DNA from 2 places in the Telluria sp. Soil_C_11 genome. Region 1 is predicted to be linked to the other one. Evidence: predicted binding sites of a transcription regulator. Region 1 holds the regulator's gene; the other holds the start of a gene.

The links. Region 1 encodes sigma-54, which starts transcription at its own class of promoters, with help from an activator protein. Its sites were predicted from a motif close to TGGCANGNAANCTGCTTT; they were not measured.
Region 2: AC3A6M_RS04125 (PEP-CTERM sorting domain-containing protein) is a predicted target of sigma-54. The motif match lies at 5,871-5,888, and genes of this name have one in related genera.

What each region holds. Positions count from the first base shown of each region.
Region 1 is NZ_JBDGIN010000006.1:204,826-212,186, forward strand. Features, by position in the region: partial or broken gene AC3A6M_RS12650 (GntP family permease) at 1-227, opposite strand, end outside; gene AC3A6M_RS12655 (3-hydroxyacyl-CoA dehydrogenase family protein) at 366-1,283, opposite strand; gene AC3A6M_RS12660 (enoyl-CoA hydratase/isomerase family protein) at 1,370-2,455, opposite strand; gene hpf (ribosome hibernation-promoting factor, HPF/YfiA family) at 2,554-2,916, opposite strand; gene AC3A6M_RS12670 (RNA polymerase factor sigma-54) at 2,989-4,479, opposite strand; gene lptB (LPS export ABC transporter ATP-binding protein) at 4,483-5,271, opposite strand; gene lptA (lipopolysaccharide transport periplasmic protein LptA) at 5,268-5,846, opposite strand; gene lptC (LPS export ABC transporter periplasmic protein LptC) at 5,875-6,483, opposite strand; gene AC3A6M_RS12690 (KdsC family phosphatase) at 6,497-7,030, opposite strand; gene AC3A6M_RS12695 (KpsF/GutQ family sugar-phosphate isomerase) at 7,030-7,361, opposite strand, start outside.
Region 2 is NZ_JBDGIN010000002.1:262,827-270,187, forward strand. Features, by position in the region: gene AC3A6M_RS04100 (DUF349 domain-containing protein) at 1-311, shown strand, start outside; gene moaE (molybdopterin synthase catalytic subunit MoaE) at 335-790, shown strand; gene crcB (fluoride efflux transporter CrcB) at 787-1,158, shown strand; gene clpB (ATP-dependent chaperone ClpB) at 1,253-3,865, shown strand; gene AC3A6M_RS04120 (PEPxxWA-CTERM sorting domain-containing protein) at 4,018-4,602, opposite strand; gene AC3A6M_RS04125 (PEP-CTERM sorting domain-containing protein) at 4,820-5,830, opposite strand; gene AC3A6M_RS04130 (PEP-CTERM sorting domain-containing protein) at 6,015-6,278, opposite strand; gene aceA (isocitrate lyase) at 6,554-7,361, shown strand, end outside.

The DNA.
Region 1 (7,361 bases):
GATCACCTTGCCGAACACGGCGCCGAGCATGAACACGGGGAAGTAGAGCTTGACGAAGCCGACCATCTTTTCCATGAAGATGCCGGTAAACACCGGCGCCACGGCGGATGGGTCGGTGAACAGGACCGCGCCGAGCGCGGCGATCGGGGCAAACAGGATGACGCTATAGCCGCGGTAGGCGGCGACCATCAGGAAGGCCAGTGCGGCAGTACTAGCAGAAACGACAAAACAGACTCCTCCATTGTTCTACTTGATGTGTTGATGCCCCATCGCCGCGTCGAGCGGTGACGGACATCGCGGTGTCATGCCGCGCAGGGCGGCGATGAATTCATTTGCCTGGCTTATTTGCCTGCTTACTTGCCTGCTTACTTGCCGGAGAGCTGGCGCAACCGGCGCGCCTTCAGGTCAGCGAACCGGTCCTCGTCCCAGGTATAGAAGCCCTGCCCGGTACTCGCGCCCAGCTCGCCCTTCTCGACGTGGGCGCGCATCAGGTCGAGCACATCCTCGTCCTTGGCCAGTTCCGGCATCAGGTTGGCGCCGATGCCCGTCAGGGTGTGCAGGCCGCCGAGGTCGGCGCTTTCGAAGGGACCCATGATGCTGTAGCGCCGCCCGAGGCAGGCTTTCATCACGGCGTCGACGGTCTCCGGCGTGGCCGCGCCGGAGCGCACGATGTGCAGCGCTTCGCGCAGCACCGCGAATTGCAGGCGGTTGCCGATGAAGCCCGGAATGGCGGCCTTCAGCACCACCGGTTCGGCGCCGGTGCCGGCCAGCAGGCGGACGCAGCGCTCGACCACCTCCGGGGCGGTACGGGCGCCCGGCACCACTTCCACCAGCGGGATCAGGTGCGGCGGGTTCCAGAAATGCGCGACCAGGAAGCGGGCCGGATGCGCCAGGTGTCCGGACAGGGCGTCCGGTGGAAAGCCGCTGGTATTGCTGGCGATGATGGCGTCCGGCGCCAGGATCGCTTCCAGCTTCGCATACAGCGCGTGCTTGGCCGCCAGCACTTCGGGAATCGCCTCGATGACCATGGCGGCGCCGGCCAGTTCGTCCGGCTCGCCTTCCACGCGCAGGCGCGCGAGCGCGGCATCGCGCCGCGGCACGTCGATGAGGCCGGCGTCAACCAGCTGGGACAGGATGTCGGCCGCCAGCAGGGGGATGCCGGCGGCGCGGGCGGGATCGGCCTCTACCACCAGCGTAGCATGGCCGGCGAGCGCGAACCTGGTCGCGATGCCGACGCCCATCAAGCCGCCGCCGACGACACCGACGAAGTGATCAGTTGCCATGTCGCTTCCTTTATCCAAATTGCATCAACCCATAAAGATAGCAGGGATGATGCATTGCGTCATCGGAAAGCGGGGCACTACCGTAGTTATACTAGGTGTCGCAGCGGGTGCGCATGGGCCGGCCACACCGGCTCGAAGAAGCGCGCCACCATCTCCGGCGTGACCGCGTCCAGCGTCGGCGGATTCCACTTCGGCGCATTGTCCTTGTCGATCACCAGCGCGCGCACGCCTTCCAGCACTTCGCCGTGTTCGAAGTTGCGGCGCACCAGCGAGCGTTCCATGCGCAGGCAGCCGGCCACGTCCATCGTGGCGCCGCGCACCAGCATCTCGCGCGTCACGCACATCATCAGCGGCGAACGCTGGCGCATGGCCGCCAGGGCCTTCTGCGCGAATGGATGGTCGTCGCCCTCCAGCGAGGCCATCACGGCCTGCACGGACGATGCACCGAAATGCCTGTCGACCAGCGCGCGCCGGGCCTGCAGTTCGCTGGCCCCTGCCTGCGATGCGAACGGCGCCGCGAAGGCGCGGATCGCGGCCGGCAGCTGCGCGCCCGGCGTCGCGGCGATCAGTTCCTGCAGCGCCGGCAGTTGCGCGGCGGGGACGAACACATCGGCCAGGCCGACATACAGCGCATCGGCGGCGCCGATGGTGAGGCCGGTCAGGCCCAGGTACATGCCGAGCGCGCCCGGCGCGTGCGACAGGAAGTGGCTGCCGCCGACGTCCGGGAACAGGCCGATGTTCACCTCGGGCATGGCCATCTTCGTGCGCTCGGTCACGATGCGCAGGCCGCTGCCCGGGCCGCCCTGGGCGATGCCCATGCCGCCGCCCATCACGACGCCATCCATCAAGGAGATGTAGGGCTTCGGATAGAAATGGATCAGGTGGTTCAGTGCGTATTCTTCGGTAAAGAAGTCTTCCAGCAAGGCACTGCCGCCCGTGGGCGTGGCATGCCCGGCCTGGTGGAAAAAGCGGATGTCGCCGCCCGCGCACAGGGCCTTGTCGCTGGTGCTCTTGACAACGACGGCGTCGACGCCCGCATCGTCGCGCCAGGCCAGCAGGGCCTCGGTGAGGGCGCGCACCATCTCCAGCGACAGCGAGTTCAGGGCCTTGGGACGGTCCAGGGTAATGTTGCCGGTGCCGTTCGCCACCCGGGTCTGCACGTATTCGCTCATGTTTTATTGTTTGAAAAGGAAAACGGCATTCTAGCGCGCAAAAAACGAAAAGGGCGCCAATGCGCCCTTTGCCTACCTGTGCTGTGCCGGCGGAATCGTCACGCTGCGGCGGCAGCTTCTTCTCCCCCTTCGTTGGCCATGCGTTTCAGCGGAGTGTTACTGTGATCCTGCAGCATCTGCTTGTACTTCTGGACTTGCCTGTCGAGTCGGTCCATCAGCATGTCGATCGCGGCGTACAGGTCATGCGCGGCGCTCGCGACGTGAACGATCTTCCCGGCAACGCGCAAGTTGATCTCGGCCTTCTGGCGTTTTTCTTTCTCGGTGAGATTGTCTATGCAGAGGATGACGTGGGAGTCGATCACTTGATCGAAATGGCGGGTGATGCGTTCGAGCTTGTTCTGTACGTATTCTCGGATTGCTGGGGTTACATCGAGATGATGTCCGCTGATAGTGAGATTCATACACACTCCTTTGAAGATGCGCCGCCTGTCATGCGCACATCGCGCTTCGGGCAGCGTTGTTGCAAGAGCTTGCTACAGGGATTTGCGAAGGCTGACGGGCGGGATCTTCAGCGCCTCACGGTATTTCGCGACCGTGCGGCGTGCGATAACCATTCCCTGTTCCCCCAGCATCTCCGCGATCTTGCTATCGGATAAAGGGTTCTTGGGGTCTTCTGCTCCTGTGAGTTGTACGATGAGAGCCCGGATCGCGGTCGAGGAGGCCTCTCCCCCTGCCTCGGTCGCGACGTGACTCCCGAAAAAGTACTTCAGCTCAAACATGCCGTGCGGCGTCAGCATGTATTTCTGAGTTGTGACGCGAGAAATTGTGCTCTCGTGTAGACCTAGTGTATCAGCTATCTCACGTAAAACAAGGGGCCGCATGGCAACCGCGCCATGGGAGAAAAAGTTGCGCTGCCGCTCGACAATAGCCTGGGCGACACGCAGGATCGTGTCGAAACGCTGGCGCATGTTCTTGATGAGCCACTTCGCTTCCTGCAGCTGCGCGGCCAGCTGCGACTCCGATTTCCCCTGCTTCATCAGGGCGGCGTACAGGCTGTTCACGCGCAGGCGCGGCATCACGTCCGGATTCAGTTGCACGCTCCAGCCATCCTTCGCGCGGCGCACGATCACGTCCGGCACCACGAAGTCGGAGACGTCGGCAGCGAAGGCCGCGCCCGGATGCGGGTTGCACTGGCGGATCACGGCCTGGGCTTCGCGCAGGTCCTCGTCGTCGCAATCGAGGGCCTTCTTCAGCTTGTTGAATTCGCGCTGCGCGAACCAGGTCAGGTAGCGTTCGACGATGGTCAGCGCCATGCGCCGCGTCACCATCGGCACGCCGGGCATGCGGCGGATCTGCAGCGCCAGGCATTCGGCGGCGCTGCGCGCGCCCACGCCGGGCGGGTCCATGCTCTGCACCAGCGCCAGCGCGGTGCGCAGTTCCTCGAACTCGATCTCCAGTTCGGGCGGCAGGCGCGCGTGCAGTTCGTCCAGCGATTCCTCGAGGTAGCCATTGTCGTCGAGGGTGTCGACGACGATCTCGACCAGTGCGCAGTCACGCGGCGAGATGCAGGTCAGGCGCACCTGTTCCATCAGGTGTTCGCGCAGCGAGACGGGGCTGGCTTCCAGCTGCGGGCGGCCGTCTTCTTCCTCGCCGCCGCTGCCGGAGCGGCCCGGTTCGCCCCAGTCCATCTCCTGCTCGCCGCCGCCGCTGTCGCCGGCGTCGTTGCCTTCCTGGCTGCCCTCGGCTTCGGCGCCGCCACCGCCCTCCTCGCCCTGGCCGGACGCGGGCGGCGCATCGGGCGTGGTCGAGGTCGACGCGCCATTGTTGATCGCGCCGTCGGCCAGCAGGCGCACGGAGCGGTCGAGCGGATCGTCGAGGCGTTCGAGCAGCGGGTTGTCGCTCAGGACCTGTTCGATCTCCTGGTGCAGCTCGAGAGTGGACAGCTGCAGCAGCCGGATCGACTGCTGGAGTTGCGGCGTCAGCGCAAGGTGCTGTGATGTCTTGAGTTGCAGCGTCTGTTTCATGGACTACATCCGGAAGTGTTCACCCAGGTAGACGCGGCGGACCGATTCGTTGGCGATGATATCGTCGGGACGACCGGATGCCAGTACCGCGCCCTGGTTGATGATGTAGGCGCGGTCGCAGATGCCGAGCGTCTCGCGTACGTTATGGTCGGTGATCAGCACGCCGATGCCGCGCTCCTTCAGGAAGCGCACGATGCGTTGGATCTCGATTACCGCGATCGGATCCACGCCGGCGAACGGCTCGTCCAGCAGCACGAAGCGCGGATCGGTCGCCAGCGCGCGCGCGATCTCGACGCGGCGCCGCTCGCCGCCCGACAGCGACAGCGCCGGGTTCTCGCGCAGCTTCTCGATCTGCAGTTCGGCCAGCAGCTCGTCGAGGCGTTCCTCGATGCGCGCCTTGCCCAGCGGCTTGCCGTTCTCGCGCTGCAGTTCCAGCACGGCGCGGATGTTCTCCTCCACCGTCAGCTTGCGGAACACCGAGGCTTCCTGCGGCAGGTAGGACAGGCCGAGCATGGCGCGGCGGTGGATCGGCAGGCTCGTGATGTCGGTGCCGTTGATCACGATGGAACCGGCGTCGGCCGGCACCAGGCCGACGATCATGTAGAACGAGGTGGTCTTGCCGGCGCCGTTCGGACCGAGCAGGCCGACCACCTCGCCGCAGGCGACCTGCAGCGAGACGTCGCGCACCACCAGGCGCTTGCCGTAGCTCTTCTGCAGTCCCTTGACGACCAGGGTGCTGCCGCCAGCGTGGGCGGCGGCGTCTGCGTCTGCGTCTGCGTGGACATCGATCATTGCTTGGCTGCTCCTGCCGGCTGCGCTGCCGGCGCCTGAGCGGGCGCACTGCGGCGCGGCGCGATGATGATGGTGCTGCGTCCGCCGCCCGGCTTGCTCTCGCCGCTGGCGTCGTTGTGCACGTTCGCCTGCTCGGTGCGGTTGTCGTAGGAGATGAAGGGACCGTTCACCTCGCTCGTCATGCGCTTGCCTTCGAGCTGCTTGACCACGGCGTTCGAGAACAGCTTGACCACCTCGGTGCGCTCGTCGTACTCGATGCGCTGGGCCTGGCCCTCGGTCCACAGGTCGGGGCCGCCGTCGCGCTTCTGGCGGAAGCTCGCGGTCTTGCCCGGCGCGGCCGTCAGCGTCAGCAGCATGTAGCCCTCCGGCGTTTCCTTCAGCACGGCCTTGTCCGACTTGATCAGCAGGGTGCCGCGCGTCAGCACCACGTTGCCGGTCAGGATACGGGTCTGGGTCGCTTCATCGATATGGCCGTCGTCGAAATCGATCTGGGCCTGCTTGAGGGAATCCGCCCGCTCGGCCGTAGCGGTCAGGCTTGCCAGCAAGAGCGCGGCGACAGCGAATATTTTTTTCATTGGATGCGAATCCTTTCAGGTTGTCCTGTCAGCGTGCGGCACGCGGCGGATAGATGATCCGGCCGCGCCCGCCCAGCGTCAGCTGTTGCGTGGCGTTGTTGGCGACCATGCCGACCCCGGTCACGGAGGCGGCCCCGAGCTTCATCTCGATCGGCCTGTCGGTCTTCGAGATCTCCTCGTCCGGCAGCACGGTCAGCGCTTCGGTGCGGATGCGCAGCGGCTGCGAGGTCGCGCTGCCCGGCCGCGAGATGTCGACGTTGCCGGCCAGGTCGATCTGGTTCTGGTCCTGGTTGACGTGGGCGGTGTTGGCCGTCATGGTCATGTGCGGATGGTCGGTGCTCATGCTCTGCACGACCGGCTTGTCGATCACCGAGGTGTTGTCGGCCGGGCGGTGGGTCAGGCGCTCGCCCGAGATCACGTAGCGCGGCTGGCCGGTTTCCGACATGCGCACGAAGCTGAAGTTGTCGATGATGTAGTCCGGATCGTTGCCCACGTTGACGTTCGGCCCCTGCGCGTCGCCGCGCATCACCTGCAGCAGCCAGAAGCTGCCGAAGGCGAAGAACACGCCCACCAGCATCAGGGCCAGCAGGCGCCAGCGGTGCGCGGTGCGCTTGTTGACGTAGGAGGTCGTCGCCATGGCTTGCGATGGATTATCCAAAATACGGAGCCAGTGCCTGTTCGTAGGTGCCCTGGGCGCGCATCACCATGTCGCAGACTTCGCGCACGGCGCCGCGTCCGCCCGGGTTCTTGGTGACGTAGTGGGCGCGGTACTGCACTTCCGGATGCCCGCTCGGCACCGTGACGGCAAAGCCGACGCGGGTGAACAGCGGCAGGTCGATCACGTCGTCGCCGATGTAGCCGCACTGCTCGGCCGTCACGCCGGTCTTTTCGAGCAGCTCGGCGAACGCGAGGCGCTTGTCGTGCTGGCCCTGGAACACGTGGGTGATCCCGAGGTCCGCCGCGCGTTTCACCACGATCGGCGAATTGCGCGCGCTGATGATGGCGGTCTGCACGCCGGTGCGGTTCAGCAGCTGGATGCCGAGGCCGTCCAGCACATAGAAGGTCTTGGTGACTTCGCCGTCCGGGCCGTAGGTCAGGCTGCCGTCGGTGAGGACGCCGTCGACGTCGAAGATCATGACTTTCACGCGCGCCGCGCGCTGTACATGTTCCAGCTGGGTCACCATCAGATCACCTTGGCGCGGGTCAGGTCGTGGATGTGCAGGGCGCCGACCAGCACGTCGTCGGCATCGGTCACCAGCATCTGGTTGATGCGGAATTCTTCCATCACGGCGACGGCGTCGACCGCCAGCTGCTCCGGATGGATACGGTGCGGATTGGCGTGCATGACGTCGCGGATCACCACCTTGCTGAAGTCCTGGACCTTCTCGATCATGCGGCGCAGGTCGCCGTCGGTGAACATGCCGACCGGGCGGCCGGCCTCGTCGACGATGGCGGTCATGCCCATGCCCTTCTGCGAGATTTCCAGCAGGGCGTCGCTGAGCGGCGCGTCCAGCG
Region 2 (7,361 bases), on a different contig from region 1:
CGCTCCAGGACGGCCGCGAGGCCTACGCCCGGCTGCTCGAGCGCAACCGCGACACCCTGCTGCACGACCTGCTGCGCGCCGAGATCCGGGCCGGCATCGACAGCGGCCCCGAGTTCGCGCGCGAGCGCCTCAAGCTGCAGGTCGAGGTATTGCAGTCCTCGCTGAAGTCCGGCCACAGGGGCGGGCAGAAAGAGGGCGGAGGCAGCCATGCCCAGCTGCGCGAGCTGGTCGCGCTGCCGGCCCTGACCGACGCCCGCACCGCGTCGCGCATCGAACAGCTGTTCATGCGCCTGGCCCGGGAGGGCAAATGAAGGGAGAGTCCTTGCAGAATTTTATCGAGGTAAGGGTCCAGCAGGACGATTTCGATCTCGGCGCGGAAGTCGCGCGCCTGCGCGCGGGCGACCCTCGCGTCGGCGCCGTGGTCAGCTTCGTCGGCACGGTGCGCGACCTGAACGATGGCGCGAAGGTCGCCGAACTGGAGCTGGAGCATTATCCCGGCATGACGGAACGCGCGCTGCAGGAGATCGTCGAGCAGGCGCGCGCGCGCTGGCCCTTGTACGGCGCCCTGGTCGTGCACCGGGTCGGCCCGATGCAGCCGATGGAGCAGATCGTGCTGGTGGCGGTCAGCGCCGCCCACCGCGGCGAAGCCTTCGCGGCCTGCGAATTCATCATGGATTACCTGAAGACCGAGGCGCCGTTCTGGAAGAAGGAACAGACGCCGGAGGGCGCCCGCTGGGTCGACGCCCGCGTCAGCGACGATGCGGCCAGAGCGAAGTGGGCTGGCCGATGAGCTGGCTTGCGGTAGGCCTTGGCGCCGCCTTCGGCGCCTGGCTGCGGTGGGGCCTGACTATTTTCCTGGGGCAATTGCACTCACACATACAGCTCGGCACCCTGGTGGCGAACCTGGTGGGCGGCTACCTGATCGGCCTGGCGCTGGGCTTTTTCGGCAGCTATCCGGCGCTGTCGCCGGAATGGCGGCTGTTCGCCATCACCGGTTTCCTGGGCGGCCTGACGACCTTCTCCAGTTTTTCCGCCGAAGCGATGGTGCTGCTGCAACGCGGACACTATGGCTGGGCGCTGGCGCACTCGGGCGTGCACCTGCTCGGCTCGATCGCCTGCTGTATCGCGGGATTCGCCACCTGGCGCGCGATTGCCTGAGCCGCGCTGCAGGTTTCGCATCTTGAAATATCGTTGCCGCATCCCTAACTTGGGTCTAACTTGAGAACCAACCCAACCACTAGGGGATAAGAATATGCGGCAAGACAAACTGACGACCAAGCTCCAGGAAGCGCTGGCGGATGCCCAGAGCCTGGCGGTCGGCAACGATAACCAATATATCGAACCGGCGCACCTGCTGAGCGCCCTGTTGAACCAGGACGACGGCGGCGCGCGTTCGCTACTGCAGCGCGCCGGCGTCAACGTCGGTGCGCTGGCAACCGGCCTGCGCGGGCAGCTGGAGCGCCTGCCGAAAGTGTCCGGCACGGGCGGCGACGTCCAGGTCGGGCGCGAGCTGGTGCAGCTGCTGAATTTGGCCGACCGCGAATCGCAGAAGCGCGGCGACCAGTTCCTGTCCAGCGAGATGGTGCTGCTGGCGCTGACCGAGGACAAGTCGGACGCCGGCCGCCTTGCACGCGAGCATGGCCTGGCGAAGAAGGCGCTGGAATCGGCCATCTCCGCCGTGCGCGGCGGCGAGAACGTGAATTCGCAGGACGCCGAGGGCAACCGCGAAGCGCTGAAGAAATACACGCTCGACCTGACCGAGCGCGCCCGCATGGGCAAGCTCGACCCGGTGATCGGCCGCGACGACGAGATCCGCCGCGCGATCCAGGTGCTGCAGCGCCGTACCAAGAACAACCCGGTGCTGATCGGCGAGCCGGGCGTGGGCAAGACCGCGATCGTCGAAGGCCTGGCCCAGCGCATCGTGAACGGCGAAGTGCCCGATTCGCTGAAGGGCAAGCGCGTGCTGTCGCTCGACATGGCGGCCCTGCTGGCCGGCGCCAAGTACCGCGGCGAATTCGAAGAGCGCCTGAAGGCCGTGCTGAAGGAGCTGGCCCATGACGAAGGCATGACCATCGTCTTCATCGACGAGATCCATACCATGGTCGGCGCCGGCAAGGCGGAAGGCGCGATGGACGCCGGCAACATGCTCAAGCCGGCCCTGGCGCGCGGCGAGCTGCACTGCATCGGCGCGACCACCCTCGACGAGTACCGCAAGTACGTCGAGAAGGATGCCGCGCTGGAGCGCCGCTTCCAGAAGATCATGGTCGACGAGCCGAGCGTGGAGGCGACCATCGCCATCCTGCGCGGCCTGCAGGAAAAGTACGAGCTGCACCACAAGGTGGAGATCACCGACCCGGCGATCATCGCCGCGGCCGAGCTGTCGCACCGGTATATTACCGACCGGTTCCTGCCGGACAAGGCGATCGACCTGATCGACGAAGCCGCGTCCAAAATCAAGATCGAGATCGACTCCAAGCCGGAAGTGATGGACAAGCTGGACCGCCGCCTGATCCAGCTGAAGATCGAGCGCGAAGCCGTCAAGAAGGAAACCGACGAGGCCTCGCAGCGCCGCCTGGAGCTGATCAACGAGGAAATCGCCCGCCTGGAGCGCGAGTACAACGATTACGAGGAAATCCTCAAGGCCGAGAAAGCCGCGGTGCAGGGCACGACCCACATCAAGGAAGAGATCGAGCAGATCCGCCTGCAGATGGAAGAGGCCAAGCGCCAGAGCAACTGGCAGAAGGTCTCGGAGCTGCAGTATGGCCGCCTGCCCGAGCTGGAGAGGCAGCTGAAGGATGCCGAAGCGGCCGGCGAACAGGCCGAAGCGGACGGCGACAAGCCGCGCCTGCTGCGCACCCAGGTCGGCGCCGAGGAGATCGCGGAAGTGGTCTCGCGCGCGACCGGCATCCCGGTGGCGCGCATGATGCAGGGCGAGCGCGACAAGCTGCTGCACATCGAGGACGAGCTGCACAAGCGCGTGGTGGGCCAGGACGAGGCGATCGAGGCCGTGTCCGATGCGATCCGCCGCTCGCGCGCCGGCCTGGCCGACCCGAACCGTCCGTACGGCTCCTTCATGTTCCTGGGCCCGACCGGCGTCGGCAAGACCGAGCTGTGCAAGGCGCTGGCCGCTTTCCTGTTCGATACCGAGGACGCCCTGATCCGCATCGACATGAGCGAGTTCATGGAGAAGCATTCGGTGGCCCGCCTGATCGGCGCGCCGCCGGGCTATGTCGGCTATGAAGAGGGCGGCTACCTGACCGAAGCCGTGCGCCGCAAGCCCTACAGCGTGATCCTGCTCGACGAGATCGAGAAGGCCCACCCGGACGTGTTCAACGTCCTGCTGCAGGCGCTCGACGACGGCCGCATGACCGATGGCCAGGGCCGGACAGTGGATTTCAAAAATACGGTGATCGTGATGACCTCGAACCTGGGTTCGCACAAGATCCAGTCGATGGACACCGACGAGCCGGCGGTGGTGAAACTGGCCGTGATGGCCGAGGTGCGCGGACACTTCCGCCCCGAGTTCATCAACCGGATCGACGAGATCGTGGTCTTCCATGCGCTCGACGAGAAGAACATCGGCGCGATCGCCAAGATCCAGCTGCGCAACCTGGAGCAGCGCCTCGAGAAGATGGAGATGTCGCTGGACATCAGCGATGCCGCCCTGCAGAAGATTGCGGAAGCCGGCTTCGATCCGGTGTACGGCGCCCGTCCGCTCAAGCGCGCGATCCAGCAGCAGATCGAGAATCCGCTGTCGAAGGCGATCCTGTCCGGCCGCTTCGGCCCGAAGGACACGATCCACGTCGGCGTCAACGGCAGCGAGCTTACCTTTGGCCGGGAACCGGCGGTCGAGCTGGCCAAGTAAGCTGGCACGCAGCACGCAAAAACGCCCTGTCCGGGAAACCGGGCAGGGCGTTTGTTATTAGCGTTAAAACCGTCGTTCCCCGGCATTGCCGGAAACGGATTCCCGCGCAGGCGGGAATCCAGGTTCGCCTTGCGTACTAGTAACTTTCAAATTCAGCGCTTGCTTTTGCGCCGCCTCACCATCACCCCCATCAACCCCAACCCGCCCAGCATCATCGCATAGGTCTGCGGCTCCGGCACCGGCGTCAGCGGGATGTTCTCTGACAGCAGGCTGCCGACCTTGCGGCCGCCGTCGCCATCGAACAGGTTGACCTTCACGTGCGGCGACGAGAAATCGGTGGCGCCGCCGTTGAAGGTGAACTTGAAGATCATGTCGTCCGACAGCGCGACGTGGTCGCCGGAGAAGCACAGGCTGGCGCCGACGTGGGCGCCGCCGCCGCAGCCGTTCGCGTTCAGCTCGTTGCTCGACAGCGTCCAGTTGGCCGCGCCGCCCGGCGCCGAGGTCAGGCTCACGCTGTCGAAGGTGCCGATGTCCTTGAGTTGCAGCGCGCCGATGGTGGTGGCGCTGGCCCAGTCACCGGTCGGGTGGGCGGCGTCGATTTCGAGGGTCAGTACGTTGTCCGTCCAGGACGACGTGAAGGTGACGCCCTGGTACTCCAGGGTGCCGGCCTGGGCCGAGGCGATGGCGCCTGTAGCCAGTAGCGCGGAAAGCAGCGTCTTTCGGATCGTCGTATGCACTTCGTTCTCCTTTACTTTGGGTCCTCGGGTGCCGGTCCTTCGCGTCCTGCGAACGGGCCGGCGATACGGATGAGTCCGCGAACCCAGCGTAGAGGGAGCAGGATTTGCATTCTGTTAAGCAGCTAACTCAGCCTTTGTAACAAGGACAGGGACGCGAGGAAGGGCTGGAAAACGAAAACGGCCGCACGAGGCGGCCGTTGGATGGGAGGGCGGGGCGTCAGGCGCGAGGCTTGCGGCGCTTGCTCGCGCCCATCAATCCAAGGCCGGCCAGCAGCAGGGCGATGCTCTGCGGTTCCGGGACTTCGGTGCCGTTCTGGGTGCCGGTGTCGGAACCGGCAGTTGGTCCGGTCGGTTCGTCATGCGCCTGGTCGGCCAGCGGCGGAATCTCCGTGTTCGGGGCGTCGATGACGGTGCCGCCGGAGCCCGAACCGGTGCCCGGCGTCGCCGGCGTACCGGAGCCGCCGCTACCCGAACCGCCGCTTCCCGAACCGCCGCTGCCCGAACCGCCGCTACCGGAGCCGCCGCTACCGGAGCCGCCGTTACCGGAGCCGCCGTTACCGGAGCCTCTGTTACCGGAGCCGCCGTTACCGGAGCCGCCGGAGCCCGCCCCGGTGCCCGGCGTCGTCGGCGTACCGAAGCCGCCGTTACCGGAACCGCCGGAGCCCGCCCCGGTGCCCGGCGTCGTCGGCGTACCGAAGCCGCCGTTACTGGAACCGCCGTTACCGGACTGGCTGCCCGTGCCTGGCGAAGCAGGCAGGGTTTGCGACAGCAGGCCGCCCACTTTCTTGCCTTTGCTGTCGACGAATGCCACCTTCAGGTGCGGCTCGACCGGCCGGACTGCGTTGCCGTTGAAGGTAAAGCTGAACACCATATCGTCCGCCAGCGCGATCTGCTGGCCGTAGAAGCACAGGCGGCTGCCGGCCTGGCCGTTGGTGCGGCCCGAGCATCCCTGGGCGTTCAGTTCGGAACCGGAGGTGGTCCAGCCGGCGGCGCCGTTCGGCATACCGGCGACGCTCACGCTCGTGTAACTGCCGATGCCGTCCAGTTCCAGCGCCGCAAGGCCTGTTGCCCCGGCCCAGGCGTCCTTGCGGCCGGCGGCGTCGATCTCGAGGGTCAGGACATTGCCCGCCCAGCTCGAGTTGAACGTCACGCCCTGGTAGGTCAGCAGGCCGGCATGGGCCGGGGTCATGGCCGCACAGACCAGGCTGGCCGGGAATGCGGTTCGCATTAGCTTATTCATAAGGTACCCCGACGCAATGTTTCGATTACAAGAAGTATCCATACTAGTGTAACCGGCACTTTTGTCAATTCATTTACTCTGCATGACAAGAAATTTGCGGCTTGTCGGCATATTTACAACGCCGGACAAAGACGGCCGCACGAGGCGGGCGTTGGCGGGAAACACTTTGGAGTCAGCCGTGGCGCTTGCGCTGTGCGACCAGGCCCATCAGGCCAAGGCCGGCCGGCAGCAGGGCGATGCTCCGCGGTTCCGGTACCTCGGCGGCGGTCTTGCCGGCGCTGTCCACGAACTCCACCTTGACGTGCGGCTCGAGCGCCTGGACGGCGTTGCCGCTGAACGCCAAGCGGAACATCATGTCGTCGCTCAGCGCGACCTGCTGGGCGAAGAAGCACTGGCGGCTGCCGGCCTTGCCGTTGGTGTCGCCCGAACAGATCATTGTTCGTCCTGGGTTCACGCGTCATTTTCCACAATCTGGAATGGGATTCGCGGATGTGAAAATCGCACAAAAAGGGCAGGCTCACCCGTTTCCATCCTGAGAAAATCCGTTCCGCATCATGGAATTGAGTTGCTAAGTATATGATAAACATGGAAATAAAAATATTCCTATGTCTTATATAAGAGTATTGGTGCTGCGCACAAGCCGTCCTAAGATATCGATAACGACGCTTCCTGCCAACCCGGCATTCATCATTCACCATCAGGAGAACAAGCATGGCAACTCGTGAACAGCAAATCGCAGCCCTGCAGCAGGACTGGGACAACAACCCGCGCTGGAAGGGCGTGACCCGCAACTACACGGCGGCGGACGTCGTCCGCCTGCGCGGCTCGGTGCAGATCGACCATACGCTGGCGCGCCGCGGCGCCGAAAAGCTGTGGGACCTGATCAACAGCGAGCCTTACGTCAATGCGCTGGGCGCGCTGACCGGCAACCAGGCCATGCAGCAGGTGAAGGCCGGCCTGAAGGCGATCTACCTGTCCGGCTGGCAGGTGGCGGGCGACGCCAACCTGGCCGGCGAGATGTATCCGGACCAGTCGCTGTACCCGGCCAATTCGGTGCCGATGGTCGTCAAGCGCATCAACAACGCCTTCCAGCGCGCCGACCAGATCCAGTGGTCGGAAGGCAAGGACGACATCGATTACTTCGCCCCGATCGTGGCTGACGCCGAGGCCGGCTTCGGCGGCGTGCTGAACGCTTTCGAGCTGATGAAATCGATGATCGAGGCGGGCGCGGCCGGCGTCCACTTCGAAGACCAGCTCGCTTCCGTCAAGAAGTGCGGCCACATGGGCGGCAAGGTGCTGGTGCCGAGCCGCGAAGCCGTCGAGAAGCTGAATGCGGCGCGCCTGGCGGCCGACGTGATGGGCGCCCCGACCATCCTGGTGGCCCGCACCGATGCCGAAGCGGCCGACCTGCTGACGTCCGACGTCGACGCCAACGACCAGCCGTTCTGCACCGGCGAGCGCACCGTCGAGGGCTTCTTCCGCGTCAAGCCGGGCGTCGAGCAGGCGATCTCGCGCGGCC